2 regions of the Nostoc sp. UHCC 0252 genome follow, and region 2 is predicted to be linked to the other one. Evidence: riboswitches for the same ligand, from Rfam matches in the RefSeq annotation. Region 2 holds a riboswitch; the other holds the start of a gene.
The links. Region 2 has a riboswitch for cobalamin ahead of VB732_RS05260 (TonB-dependent receptor plug domain-containing protein). Riboswitches for the same ligand answer to the same signal wherever they lie in the genome.
Positions count from the first base shown of each region.

Region 1 (7,602 bases), on a different contig from region 2:
TGACACTGAGACAAAGATCAATACTTGCTGAGTTTTACCCCAACAAAGAATCAAGAATTGAGGAAGGTAAAAACTATTGTAACGAGCTTAAAAGTGGAATTACAAAACAACAAATACATGATAAACAATCAGAACCATTACTTAATAAAATTCAAGAAAAGAAAATAACAATAGACGAATCTGTAGATATAACTTTAGTGAGAGAACAAATTCAAGAAATAGGTGTGAAATATTATTGTCCTGAATTTGAAGAAAAAATACCTACATTGAAAGAGAAGTTAAATAGTAAATAATCCACCATTCAATTAATCTGATAGTTATTTATTTACTCAATTCAGTGTTTATAGTTATGTCCTCTGCAATCTCCACCATTCCATTATTGTTTTTATCTCTAACTATCTTATACCTACACACAATAATACCGTGGAACCTACAAACTCAGTCAGGCTAATGGTTTTAGTCAAGGTTCCACATAAACTCTAGCTAATACCCTTTTTCTTTAATATTTTACTGACTTTTTATTGATCCACATTTACTAAATAATTTAATAAAAGTTAGTTACATAAGTTATAAGCACAAAAAAGAAATATGTTAGCAGATACAAGTATAATAAGTAACTTTACTCAGGTATGTCCTAAGTATTAACAGTTATTCTCATAATAATGAGAGTAGTACGAGTATCAATTGAATATGGATATTGCAAAAGCAATGGCTTTAGGTGGTGAAATAGTTCATGCAAATAAATGTAATTTTTCTTCTTATGACGATTTAAAGTTACGTTGTTCTGTTTGCGGTGAACCTGTACGTTTAAAAAAAGGTGGTACTAGAAAACCTCATTTTGCTCACTTTCCAGGTACAGATCCTAAACAAGTAGAAGAATGTGAACTGAGAGCATCAATTTATAGTAAGAATGCACAAATAAATAGTTTTATTGAAAATAGGGGACAAAGATTAGAGATATTCCAACAGCATTTTTTAAGTATGATTTATGTTGGGCAAGAAAAAATTGTTGATGATGTTAAATTTAATAACTGGATTTATTCAATTAAACGTGACAATAATCAAGCAATTAATAATATTGCCAATGATTGTATAGAATACTTTCTAACTCATCAGAAAAAAATGGAGGTGTACTGCGTTTATCTCAAAGATGATCAACCCTTACTTCAACAGCAAATAGCTTTAGAGGCAATAGATTATTTGTGCGTTAAATCTAGTTATAGATTGCTGAAATACATAATATATTACTGTATATACCAATTAGATAAACAAAACCTTACAAAAAATAATATCGATTCAATTTGTCATCGTGCTATCAAAATAATTATGCTTAATCCTTGGATAAAAGCATTAGATAATAAAAATATTAAATCATCAATTATTAATCTTTCTCAATTATTTGAACCTGAAATAGTAAAAATCAAATCTCCATCACCACTACAAATATTCTTGGTAGCTATTCAGGATGGTACTAAGGGTAAATCAACTAAAAACATTAACTCATTAACTATTAATGCTTCTCAATTATCTAGCGTTGAGCGCGATAAACTCAAATCACCACTAGATTTAAATCATATTTTCTCAGCTATTCAATATGGTAGTAGAGGTGGTGTAAAGAAGGTTATTATTAGTTGCAAAGTGGTAACTGAAATCAATACTGATGAAAATACAGCTATTCAGTTTAGTTTTATGGTCAATGAGTTTATCAAAGTTGACTCACGTATCAAAAATGCTTCAGGTAATTATGTAAAAGCTGAAATAGAAATCTGGCATCCTGCTATAGTCTACTCATTTGGTTATGATTTAACATTAACAGTTGAAACCTATTCCAACTTGTTATTCCCTAAAGGTGGATACTTAGAAGAATACACAAACATTACAAGACGTGATGAGCTTGCTAGTCTATTTCGATCATTGTTATCAGATGGGAAAGTCAAGTTACTAAAAACCTATGAAGATAGTAAAGGTAAAGTACGCATTAATTATGCGTATGACTGTAGCGTACTACTACTTTACGAGTTGTTAGAATATTGCCACATAAGGTTAGGTTTTAAACACGAACCAATCGAATTTAACACTGTTATGCAATGTATGATTAATGCGGCTGATAAAGCAACTAACTCAGGTATACCTCTAATAGATGGAATGCTATTACACAGCTTATTTACTGCTGCCAAGGAACAATTAAAAGCATCTAAAAATGAAACGTTATTAATTGATAAGAGAGAGATTGATAATACATTCCAAATTAATCGTAAAAAGATTTTAGCAAAAGCTAAACGATCTAGCTATGATGATAAAAACAGACCATGTAACGTTCGTAAAAATATGTTTAACACAAATTGGTAACTTTACTTACATCACAAGTAACTAAACTTATGATTTTTAGTAACCTCAATCGATGTTAAATCATGTATCCTGACTTACAACTACCTATCGATTATTTGAAATCAGATGAATGGATAGCGTCTATTAAATTTGATAGTTAATTTAGTCAACTTGTGGTCTATTATTGTTTCTATCTCTAACTATCTTATATCTTAAGGTGGGAAGTTAATTATGATAGTTATATTAGGTTAACTACAATAATATAAATAGGTTATTGCAGTTATTAATGTATAGATTAATGTGTATATTGTATATATGATATTCGTCTTAATAAACTATATTTGATTTGGCTTAGTATACTTGCGGCTCAATATGATTAATTATTTTAACTTTTGTTTTCTATAACTTAACTAACCTTAAGTAATGTTACTTGAGGCAATAACGTAATTCTCTAGTTGTTTTATACCGCTACCATTAAAATGAATAAGGAATCTCAATTTATTTATTTTGTAACATTAGCACGACAAGCAAACTGATGTATTTCATATCCTAAAGTTTCTGGTTGTACTACTATTTTAGGAAATGGTGCTGTTGATTGATAACGAGTAGCAGTTGCCATACCGAAAGTAGTACCACTAACTATATTATTAGAACTATCGAAATCAAAAGTGCTTTCTAAACTCATCACAAGCGAATTACAATTTACATGATAGTAATCTTCTTTCTTATTAGCAGCACTACTTTTTGGTTTTTTATATAATGTTAAAACTCTTATTCTTGCACCAGTAAATCCATAACCTGTATCTTTATAACGTTTAAAAGCTTTGTTACGACTGTATATTTTGTCTCCGTTGTCAGTCACGGTTATCAAAGTGTATCCTGCTAAATCACTTGATGTATTTGTAGTAGCTTCTGGAACAGGATTATCTAATTGAACAACACCATTACTTGAAAATTTTATACACTCTTCTTGTCCAGTTTTGAAATTAATCCAATAGTTTAAGCAATTTGAACTTTGAGCAGTAACATTATTTATTGGTACAGTTGATATTATGATACTCGTATAAAATAGAATTGGAAGTTTCTGTATTAAAGAATACATATTGGATATTACTAATTAAATAATAGAAACATTATTTCTAACGTACAGTACAATAATGTATAATTTATTTAGTAAATAGCTTGGGCAAATATACTGAAAAACCTTATCCACAGTTTTTCATCAAAAAAGGGATGTTTCTAAAATCTTTCAATGCTTTGACATGATTATCTGCAAAACACCAATATATGCCTCTGTAATCGATAATTTGAGGTTTAATTGGCTAATTGGTATGAAACTAAAGACAGAGAGAGTACAGGCGAATATGGCGTGAGTATGAGTATTTATGTACTTGCTAACGATAAAACTGGGGAATGATTGTTTCTTACGTTTCTATTGTTGAATGATTAGCTTTGATAGCATTTAAGCTTTAATACCTAGCTCTACAATTAGCTATAACAAGCGACATAAGACTTAAGCTTGCATTCTACATGGGACTGAAAATAGAGGTGCTATAGGCGAATATGGCTCAATCCCTAATCTGGTAGGCATATATAAGCTAATCAAGAATATTTTTATCAATTGATAACGAAAAGTTATAAAAATATGGGTAAATGATAAGCTTCTCTCAAATCAGCTAGTTACCCCTATTTCATTGTTTTAAGGATAAAATAGTATTGATTGAGAGAAAACTGAGAGAAAACAAGTTGGTTAGAGCGCTACGTTGACATCGTAGCCAGTACTGGTAAGGACATTATCTAAAATGGACGTAACTGGATTCGAACCAGTGACCTCTACGATGTCAACGTAGCGCTCTAACCAACTGAGCTATACGTCCTTAACCACACGAATATTAACGTTAGCATATACTTCTTGGATCGAGCAAGAAAAAAACCTAAATCTAGCAAACTTTATTATGTGACACCTCGTATCTGTGGCAAAAACCGGGTTTAGCGCAATTGATTAAAAGTCAAAGCCTGGATTTTGGTTCAGAAAAGCAATTCATTTCGCCTTCTAAAGAATGATGCAATATCGCAGTAATCTGACTTGTGGAGCTAGGCAAAGTTACGATATTTGCTCCTTACTCTTGGTAATATCCTTTTATTTAGATGACCCTAGTGTATGATCGATAAGGTTATTCGGTTCTGGTGGGGAGCAGCTACCAGAGGTAACGGGGAAAGTTCGGTGCAAATCCGGCGCTGTCCCGCAACTGTAAACTAATTTGAGATGTAATCTAAAATTTCAAATTGAGTAAGTCAGGATGCCCGCCGAAATAGATTTACCAGTTCCACATATCTGCGAGGTACAGATGACTACTACTGTAAATATTTCCCCAACGAATCCTTTGGGTGTTGCTGACCATACTTTATTTGTTTGCAAAACTTGCGCTAGCGTTTGGCATGAGGGAAAACGCTTAGGTGAAAGCGGTGGTCAAAAACTTTTAAACCAACTTCAGCAGCTTGCACAAGATTGGGATTTACGAGATGAATTTCCAATTAAAGAAGTTGAATGCATGAGTGCTTGTAATCGTTCTTGTGTAGTTGCTTTTGCTGCTAAAGGCAAATTAACATATTTATTTGGTGATTTAGCCGTTGACGGTAGTGCATCTGCGGTACTAGAGTGCGCTAGTCAATACTATGTCAAAGCAGATGGTTTACTGCCTTGGTCAGAGCGTCCAGAAGCCTTGAAAAAGGGCATTTTAGCAAAAATTCCACCTTTATCTTAATGATGCGCGTTTTGATTTTGGGTGGTACGGGAGATGCCGCAAAATTAGCTGCGAAACTGTCGACTATTCAAGGGTTAGAAGCAATCACGTCTCTAGCCGGTCGCACCCGTGAACCCTCAATTCCGTTAGGCGATTTACGGGTTGGATGCTTCGGTGGTGTGGCTGGATTGGCTAGCTATCTGCGTCAAATGCAAATCGACTTGTTAATTGATGCAACCCATCCTTTTGCTAGTCAAATTTCCTTTAATGCGGCAGATGCTGCAACTGAAGTCGGAATACCTCGTTTAATGTTAATACGTCCGCCTTGGGAAAAAGAAAGTGGCGATCGCTGGATTGAAGTCGATAGTGTTGAAGCTGCCGCCGCATCTCTACAAAATCAGGCACAGCGAGTATTTTTGACAGTTGGCAGACAAGAACTCGCCGCTTTTGCCCACTGCGAGAAAATTTGGTTTCTGATGCGGATGATTGATCCCCCTACTGATGATGCTTTAGTACCGCCAGGAAGGATTTTGTGCGATCGCGGGCCTTTTACCTTCAATAATGAAAGGCAAATCCTGATTCATCATAATATTGATACCATCGTGAGTAAAAATAGCGGTGGCGATGCGACAAAACCCAAAATTATGGCGGCGCGAGAACTGGGTGTGAAGGTTGTCATGATAAATCGTCCAGCCACACCGCCAGGCGAACAGGTTACTGATGTTGATGGTGTTTTAAAGTGGCTAAAAGTAAAAAAATAATCTCGATAAATAAATTTAGCTTACTTTTCCAGACTCCAGCCCAAAGCTACTGCTACATTAGCAGCTAATTCTAGAGGATTAAATGGTTTAGCGATCGCACTGATCATTCCCATCTGGACGTAGCGACGGCGATCGCTTGCCTGAATTTTAGCAGTTAACAAAATTACTGGAATCGCTTTGGTTAATGGATTTTCTTGTAACTTTTCAAAGGTAGCGATGCCATCCATCTCCGGCATCATTACATCTAGTAAAATTGCATCTGGTTGGTAAGTCTCAGCTTTCAGTATGCCTTCTTTACCGGAACTAGCTGTTTCAACTTTCCAGCCTGCAACTGTTTCCAAGCAAATCTTGGCAACTTCTTGAATATACTGCTCGTTATCAACCACTAGAATTTGCTTTGTTGTCATCGCTACTATCCTCTTGTTGGTTGTAAGTAATTCCCTCACCTGTTATTCAAATTCCTTTGTGAATTATTCCTCTTTCTCTGTGTCCTCAGCGTCTCTGCGGTTTTTTAATCATTCAAATATTACCGGATTTGGTCTAATACGCCTTTTGTCCAAAAATTTTCTACCTTGACTTAGTTATCTATTTATGTGCTATGAAATTCCGGGAATATTGGAATCTTCTAAATCAGGGTGTGATAAAGTCTCAAACAACGGCAGCGCGACGTAAAAAGTACTACCTTCACCCAATGTACTTTCAGCCCAAATACGTCCGCCATGCTGTTGCATAATGCTCTTACAAATTGCCAAACCTAAACCAGTTCCATCATGGTTGCGTGAATCTGAAGAATCAACTTGTTGAAAGCGCTCAAAGATACTCTCAAGTTTGTCAGATGGGATACCGCGTCCGGTATCTTTGACTGTCAATAAAACTTCATCACCTTGTTGTTGCGCCCCTAACCAAACTGTAGATCCAGCAGATGAAAATTTAATAGAGTTACTCAGTAGATTAGTCAAAGTTTGGACAATGCGATCGCAATCTGCCAATACTTCACAGGATAAAGCAGAAATGGAGAGCGTGACTCTAGCCTTGTCAGCTAAAGGCTGCATGACATTTACTGCTTGAGTAATCAAATCAACGATGTTGCAGATTTCTGGTTCCATCTTCGCCTTACCCGACTCGATCCGCTCAATGTCTAGGATGTCGTTGATTAAGCGTACTAGCCGTTCGCTGCTCTCGGCGGCAATTTGTAACAGACGTTTTTCTTGCTCTGAATCTGCCGCTAGCAAACCACTGGCTAACATTCCTAGAGAACCATGAATCGAAGTTAAAGGTGTGCGGAGTTCATGACTAACAACGGAGATAAACTCATCTTTCAGGCGTTCAATTTGCTTGCGCTCTGTGACATCTCTTAGTATTACTGTATAAAATGTCTCGCTACCCATATCTATTTTAGATATAGAAGCCTCTGCCGGAAACTCAGTCCCATCTTTTCGACAACCATAGATTTCACGCCGTTCTCCCATGCGGCGGGCAATATTGGGAGATTTTCCAAAATCAACTACATGCTGGCGATGTGCTTGAAAAAAGCGCTGCGGTAATAGTAAATCAAGACCTTGACCAATAACTTCTTGAGCAGAGTAGCCAAAAATCTTTTCTGCTCCTTGATTAAACAAGGTGATATTGTGAAACCCATTGATAGAAATAATTGCATCATCAGCAATATCTAAAATTCGGGCAAATCGGGCTTGAGAGAAGCGTAATTCTTCCTGCGTTCGGTGACGTTCGTCGAGTTGCGATTGCAATTGTTGATTTACCTTAATTAA
Region 1 covers NZ_JAYGHE010000073.1:3,552-11,153, reverse strand. The annotation lists gene VB732_RS28680 (hypothetical protein) at 1-293, shown strand, start outside; gene VB732_RS28675 (hypothetical protein) at 691-2,349, shown strand; gene VB732_RS28670 (hypothetical protein) at 2,831-3,430, opposite strand; tRNA gene VB732_RS28665 (tRNA-Val) at 4,132-4,205, opposite strand; cobalamin riboswitch at 4,491-4,655, shown strand; gene VB732_RS28660 (DUF1636 family protein) at 4,677-5,093, shown strand; gene VB732_RS28655 (cobalt-precorrin-6A reductase) at 5,096-5,833, shown strand; gene VB732_RS28650 (response regulator) at 5,854-6,240, opposite strand; gene VB732_RS28645 (response regulator) at 6,430-7,602, opposite strand, start outside.
Region 1: it holds a riboswitch for cobalamin, as region 2 does, so the genes downstream of both, VB732_RS28660 (DUF1636 family protein) here and VB732_RS05260 (TonB-dependent receptor plug domain-containing protein) in region 2, are expected to answer to the same signal.

Region 2 (7,602 bases):
AAAGATGAGGAATTGCTACACCTAAAAATGCGATGGGGCCACAAAAAGCAGTAATTGCTCCAGCTAATATAGATGCACTAGTAATAATGGAAAATCTAGTTTTCTGCACCGTTAAACCTAAACTACGTGCATAAGATTCACCTAGTAAAAGTGCATTCAAGGATTTTGATTGCAACACTGCTCCCAATAAACTCAAAAGTATCACAGGAATTAAAACAACTAACTGTTTCCAAGTCACCCCAGCAAAACTTCCAAAAGTCCACATAATATAACTTTGAATGCGTTCTTTGGAGCTAAACTGCAACAAAATACTAACAATTGCACTAGTAGCATAACCAAACAATAAACCTAAAATTAATAACGTCATCGTATCTTGCACTCGGCGAGAAACAATTAACATCATCCCTAAAACTGATGCTGCGCCGAGACTTGCGGCTATGACTAAACCAAAATCGCTAATGATTCCCAAATCTGCTAATAATGTTGGTGTTGTAGCACTTGCTGTCAGCACAACTAACGCTACACCTAAACTTGCACCAGAACTAATACCCAACACAAAAGGCCCAGCTAAGGGATTTTTAAATAAGGTTTGCATTTGTAAGCCACTCACACCTAAAGCCGCACCTGCTAAAGTTGCAGTTAAAGCTTTAGGTAGCCGAAATTTGAGAATAATATGAGTCCATGTCACTTTTTCTGCTTCTTGTCCGAGCAAAACTTTGACTACTTCATTAACAGGAATATCAACTGAACCTAAAGCCAAGTCTAATAAAAAAGCCAAGATTAAACTTATAAGTATAATTAAGAAAATAATGGTTTTGAAAACCGGATTTTTTTGGTTTATTAGGGGAATTTTAAATTTATATTTTTCGCTGAACATTATTAATTAAGTTTGTGGTAATAAAATAGTTTATGGTTAGGTAATATCTCTGGATGCAGTATTTTAATCAAGTCAGATAAAACCATATCTGGGTTACTAATTCCGCCTTCCCAGTAATCATTACCTCCGTTTTCATTGACACGGGCATTATTATTGTAAAGATTGCCCGTTTTCACAGCCTTAAAATCAGCATAGCGATTATCTTCTGCGACTAAATCCTTTAATTTATTCCAAGATTGACTAAAATTCAACCAGTAGTCAGCATTGGCTGCACGTTCCAAAACAACTTCAAAAGATAAAGGTAAACTACCAGAGGATTTATCATCACTCCAAAGATAGTTTGCTCCTGCATCAGCCAGATATTTAGCTACATAACTTTTACCTCCAGGCATATACCAAGTTCCTTTAAAATTGAACCCAACAAATATAGTTGGACGATTTTTTACAGATTTAGCTTTTTCAGCTACTCGTGCATATTTATTGGCAATTTCACTAAATATTTTTTCTGCTTGTTCGTCTTTATTAAAAAACAGAGCCGTAAATTTTAACCATTCGCTTCTTCCCAATGGCGCATCTTCCATATATTCAGAATTTATACCCACTTTCAAACCCGCCTCTGTGAGTTTGCCATAACTATCAGTTTGGGAGTTTCCAGTACCAAAAGTTGTCACTAAGTTGGGATTTAATTCTAATAATTTTTCTATATTCACATTTGAATTATTCCCTACTTGTGCTATCTTTCCGGCTTTGATTCTCTCGACTACATCAGGAGTATTGACTTGTTTAGTATTACTAATACCAATCAATTTATCAACTACACCTAATTTCGCTAGGTGGGGTAAATGAGTAGTAGATAGAGAAACTATGGAATTAATGGGAACTGTAATTACCTGCGCTTGATTAAATTCTTTTGGTGTGGGAGTTCCACATTGGACTAAAACATATTGAAACTTGGTGTTGGCATTCTGCAAAGGATTTTTTGTAGTGACGATTTTGTAGTGTTTATGATACTCTACTGCGAAGCCTGTGGCATGAGTAATCTTGATTTTATTAGGGAAGTAATCAGTATTAGGATCATAGTTTTGAATACAGCCGTTATTATTAGCATTTGTAGAGGTATCAATTGCTGTACTATGGCAAGCAATAATTAAAGTGGCAATTAAGAAGAATTGGCATAAAAAAATAATGGGTTTTGAGTGAGTCAGTTTTACCAATTTCATGGGGTTTGAGATAAATATTATTATTATCACGCAGAGACATGGAGGTGGGCACTTCCGTGGGCGGGTTTTCCGACTTGTACCCCTACAGAGAAGCAAGCTACGCGCAGCGTCTTCGTCGTGCAGAGAGGAATACCAAGAGTACTGCTTTATATCTTTGCGTGAAATTTTTAAAAGGATAAATTACACAGACTCTGGTGGATAACAATGTTCAATAACTTTGTTACCTTTTAGTAAATGTTCATTGACAATAGTTTCAGCTACGCTTGAGTTAACGCGAGTGTACCAAGTTCTATCATCAGAATGAAATACTACTGGCCCTTGTTGGCAAACTTCCAAACAGCCAGATGTTCTCACTTCTATATCTAAACCAGCATTTTCAACTGCGGATTTTAAAGCATCAAATGTGGGTTGCCATTTGCGTGAAGGAAGACAGCGAGTAGAAGTACAAACTGAAATATAAGAATGCTTCAGGGGATTTTTGCTAAACGGGATTGGTTGAATACCCAATACATAAATATCTCTTAATTCCTGATACAAAGCTAATTTTGATACATCAGGTTTCCCTTCTGGTAATAAATTTTCACCATCAACGAAAGGATTCGGTAATAAAATCGTCATCAATTGTTCATCTGCACCATTCCAAAATTGAATTCCCCAACTTCTGGGATTTCCTTCTGTATTAAACCGACGATAAAAAGCCGCACGGCTAACTTGACGCTGCTTCCTGACTCCTACAGGGGTTCTACAAAGAGGCCCACCAAAATTAGTATCAATACACAAATGTAAATGCCAACCTTCAGTCGCTACCGTCAAATATCCATCGTAGAGAATACAAAGTTTTGGTGCAGCATTAAATTCTAATTCCAAAACACTACCTTGGACAATATGCCCCACCCCTACCTGTTGCCAATTTTGCTCAAATAAAGTGTAAAGTAACGATGACAAAATATTACTTCCACAATCAAAATATTCATACTCAATTGTCCCACCTGTAAACAAAGCTTCAGTCACAACTTGATTTAACGGTGTAACCAAACAATTAAATTCACTCATCTTCAACTCTCCTCTGCATGAAAAAACTCTTAACCTTAGAACCTAGAACTCAACCCAACCTGAAAAACCCTCCCCCCATCAGGAAAACCCGGAAACAACTGATAACGCTGGTCAAATATATTATCTACACTACTTGTCAGTATCAAACTATCACTTAAAGGGACGCGCACTTTGAAATCTAAAGTAGTGTAACCAGACAAAAATTCTGTATTTGTGTTATTCGTTGGATACCCATTCAAAGAATTCATGAGCAATCCTAAATACCAACCTTGAGGATTTTCATAAGAAACACCCAAATTTAATTTATCCGCACCTGCAAATCGTAACTCCTTATCAACTTCTGCCGGATTAGAACTTTCTAAAATCCGTGGATCATTAGCTGTATAATTAGCAAAAGCATAGAAATTTTTCGCTAGTTGTAAGTTTAAAGAAGCTTCAATTCCTGTAGTTCTAACCAGTCCGATATTTTCAAAAGTACCTGTATTGCCATTCACCGGTGGTGTCAACCGCTTAAAGGCAATTGTATCTGATACTGTGTTACTAAAGAAGGTCAAACGTAATAAGCCTATGTTACCTAACTTTTGGTCAATGCCAATATCAAAACTATCACCCTTTTCTGGTTTAAGTTCAGGATTACCAATATTAGTAGGATTATTGTTAAATAAATTAGCAATGGTTGGCGCTCGGAAGTTTCTGATATAGTTAGCTCTAAGTGTTGTGGAGTCAGAGATTACGAATTTTGTACCTACAGATGGTGATGTAAATGAGCCATTTACCAAGCTACTGAAATCTTGGCGTACTCCTAAATTGACACTTAAGCTAGAAGTAAGATTATTTTCATATTTAGCGAAAATGGCTCCTTGACTAATACTGTCATCGTAATTTTCTCTATTGAGATTACTGCCATAATTAAAGGTGGTATTACGCACATTTGCATTCCGGTAATCAAAGCCGTAAACCAAAATCTGATTTTTGGTAAGATTCCAACTGTGTGTGGTTTGAATACCGTAAGAAACTTGGTTAGAATCAAACCGATTCTGAGATGAAAGTGCGCCACTACGGTTATCAAAACGAGTATTGAGAAAATCAGTATAAACTCTGGCTGTTAAAAGTGAATCATTACCATTCCCTAATTTGGAATTCCAGGTTAAATCCGTGAGAACTTGGTCTGTGTATTTGCGATTATTCTCGGTGAGAGAATTGAAAAACCCTTGCCCAAATTGGGGTTCAGGAATTGCTACCCCTCCTGGTACTCCCTGTTCTTTGCTTAAGTATAGAGTTGAGAGAGTTAAGGTATTGCGTGTTCCTAAATCTGCCTCTAGTTTGACATTGAAGTTGTTAAATAGAGCATCATTATTTGTTCTAGTTCCTGTAAAATTGGCTTCAGGAATTGTAAAAGGATAATTATTTTCTGCTTGGGTACGGTTGTAACCTACAACCCAAGAAATTACCCCGGCTTTACCACTATTTTGAATACTTTGTTGGTTTAGTCCATAAGCACCAATATTTACTTTAGCTTCTGTTGTAATATTCTCTGTGGGGCGACGAGTGACAATATTAATTACCCCTCCTATCGCATCAGAACCATAAAGTGTTGAACCTCCTCCTGGTAACACTTCAACTCTTTCAATATTATTGGTGGTAAATTCTGAAAGGTCAAAACCACCGCCACCAAGATTATTAATTGGTCTACCATCAAGCAATATTAATACTTGACCGGTATTAGAACCTCGGATAAATTGACCGCTTAAGGCGTTTACTTCTGTGCCAACTGTACCATCAGGCAAGATACCTGTCAGAAATTTTAGCGCTTCTCTAACCGTTCTAGCACCCTGTGCTTCCATCTCTTCACCCGTAATTACGTAAACCGGACGGGTAGAATCTTTCACTGTCCCCTCGCGGCGAAAGGGCGAATAAACGGGTTCATTCAATAGCTTGTCGATGACTGTTAATTCAATATCTGGTTCTTCTGTGGATGCTGGAGTATTTTCAGGTGTTACTTGTGCAACTGGTTGTAAGTCTCTTGCAGAACCTTCATACTTGGGAAACTCAGATATTTGTGGAACTTGATTAGCAATCGCTACATTTCTTCCGCAGACCATCCCATAGATTGCGGTAAAAACAAAGATTTTTGAGAAAAATTCACAATAAGTAACTATGCGGGAAGTGGACATGAAACTCCTCGTTTTCAGTAAATGCAGGTATTTATTTGTGCTGTTGAATTTCTAAGATTTAGGGTTTAACTAGCTTGCTACAATGCATTGCCATAGCTAAATCATGGTGGATACTATTTTGATAGCAAAAAGACTTTGTGGTATTCCTTATGGATACCCAAATTCCTATAAGACAACCAAAAATTAAGTGTCGTTACTAACAGCGAAGCGAATTAGTAAAACTTGCAGAGGGTACCGTCTTAAAACAGTATCTGTACCCATAAAATTTATTAATCAAATGTATCATCTGTGCCTCGCAGATAAATGTTTTGTGTCTAGAGTGAGTCGGCGGGCATTCTGACTAAGAGACACGTTATATTCGTCTCATTACAGCTGCGGGACAGCGCCGGATTTACACCGAACTTTCCCCCTTGCGCCTGATGGCTGCTCCCCATCAGAACCGACAGTTATGTGTCACATTACCATAGTTATTGTGTATATGTAAATTTCCATTAGTAACAATTTTAATTCTCCACATCACTTACTGGATATAGAATTATACTTACACTAAAGTAAACACGCATAAAAGAAATCCCCTAACTGTTAGTAAAGGGGACTTTGCGGACATTGTAGATTTAATTTCGCCAGGTGTCTTACGTTCCTAACGTATTTTTGTGGAGGCTACAAAACTGAAGTTTTGCATTTCGTTTAATCGACATTCCTTAAGGTAACTGAGTTAATTTTGGTTGGTCTAAGTATGTATATACCAACTGAGAAACTTGACGAATAAAATCCCTACCTCTGGTGTCATTGTAAGGTCTTCTCACAAAAATCCCTGCTAAGTAACGCTTGCCATTTGGCATCTCAATAATACCTGCATCCCCAATAACAAACCCAATATCACCTGTCTTATGAGCAATTACTGCTCCCGAACCCAAACCAGCTGCCAGCAACTTTCTGTTATGGCAATGATTTAAAATATCTATTGCCTGGGAGCGACTCGCATCTGAAATTAACTTATGATACTGAATCAATGCTGACAATTTTACTAAGTCGGCGGGACTGGTGGTATTAGTTCCCTTAAAATCTCCCAGTAAATGACGAATTACAGTATTTTTCAATCCCCAACTGCCAAACCGCTGATTTAATTTTGCTTTACCACCCAAGCGGTCAATAATCATATTTGTGGCGGTATTGTCGCTGATAGTAATCATTTTATTTATGGTTTGCAGCACAGTCAACTTAGTTCCCACACGTTGATACTGCAAGTCTCCAGAACCACTTGCAATCAAGTCTCGCCGCATTACCAAGGTGTCATTTAGTTTGACTGTACCAGCGTCTATTCTCTCAAATAAAGCAATCAGAATTGGGAACTTAATCGTACTCGCGGCGGGAAATACTTTGTCGCCACTAATATCCAAATAGTTACCCGTCTCTAAATCCACAAAAAACATCCCTGGCTTGAGGAAACTGTAGCGAGCCATCAATGCATTAATTTGAGATTTTAGTTGTAGTATTTCCTCACCTAAAGGAACTACCCCAGCAAACATAGAAGCATTGATTGGTTTAGTGAGTATACCTGGTGGACTCAGTTTATTAATAGCTGCAATATCTTGTAAAGGCGCTTTATTTTGGAATAAGAGAACTTGGCGTTTTTGCTGGAGATTAGGAGTAATGGAAATTGGTGTTTGGGAGGATTCTTCCCCAGCCCCTATTCCCCATTCAAAAATTCCCGTCGCAGGTATTTTTTCAATTGATAATAGTTTTACGACCCAATGAAAGTTAGAATCTCGTCGGACTATTACACTTTGCGGAGAGACAGTGTAACCGGGTGCTAATTCAATTACAAGTCGGGTCGTCTGGGGGTCAAGCTGTGCTACCCGAATTTCTCGAATCTTTGAGCCAAAGTTTTGTTTAGTTGTAGAGTAGTCGAAAGTAGTTCCCGATAAGTCAATGACAAGCCTTTTAGGGTTATCAATTAAAAAAACTCTCGGTTGAATACCTGAGTCAGTGGTTAGGTCAAGCTGATTCTGATTGGGGTCAAAGTGCCAAGATTCTAATCGAGTTGCTCTTGCAGGAGAGGATAGGAGCAAAAGACTAATTAAGCTCAACAAGAACCAGCGTAATTTCATACAGTATTGTGAGGATAATATTGAATTTACTTACAGAGATTTTCCGGGAAGTAAATCAAGTCAGAACTGATTGAGAATCATAAGCAATAAAATATGTAATGTCAAGGATTTTAAATAGACAATAAAAACTTATACAGCGTAGCTAGATTAGCTTGTATAAAAATCAG
Region 2 covers NZ_JAYGHE010000005.1:166,847-174,448, reverse strand. The annotation lists gene VB732_RS05275 (iron ABC transporter permease) at 1-877, opposite strand, end outside; gene VB732_RS05270 (ABC transporter substrate-binding protein) at 880-2,097, opposite strand; gene VB732_RS05265 ((2Fe-2S) ferredoxin domain-containing protein) at 2,278-3,150, opposite strand; gene VB732_RS05260 (TonB-dependent receptor plug domain-containing protein) at 3,186-5,252, opposite strand; cobalamin riboswitch at 5,633-5,783, opposite strand; gene VB732_RS05255 (serine hydrolase) at 6,026-7,435, opposite strand.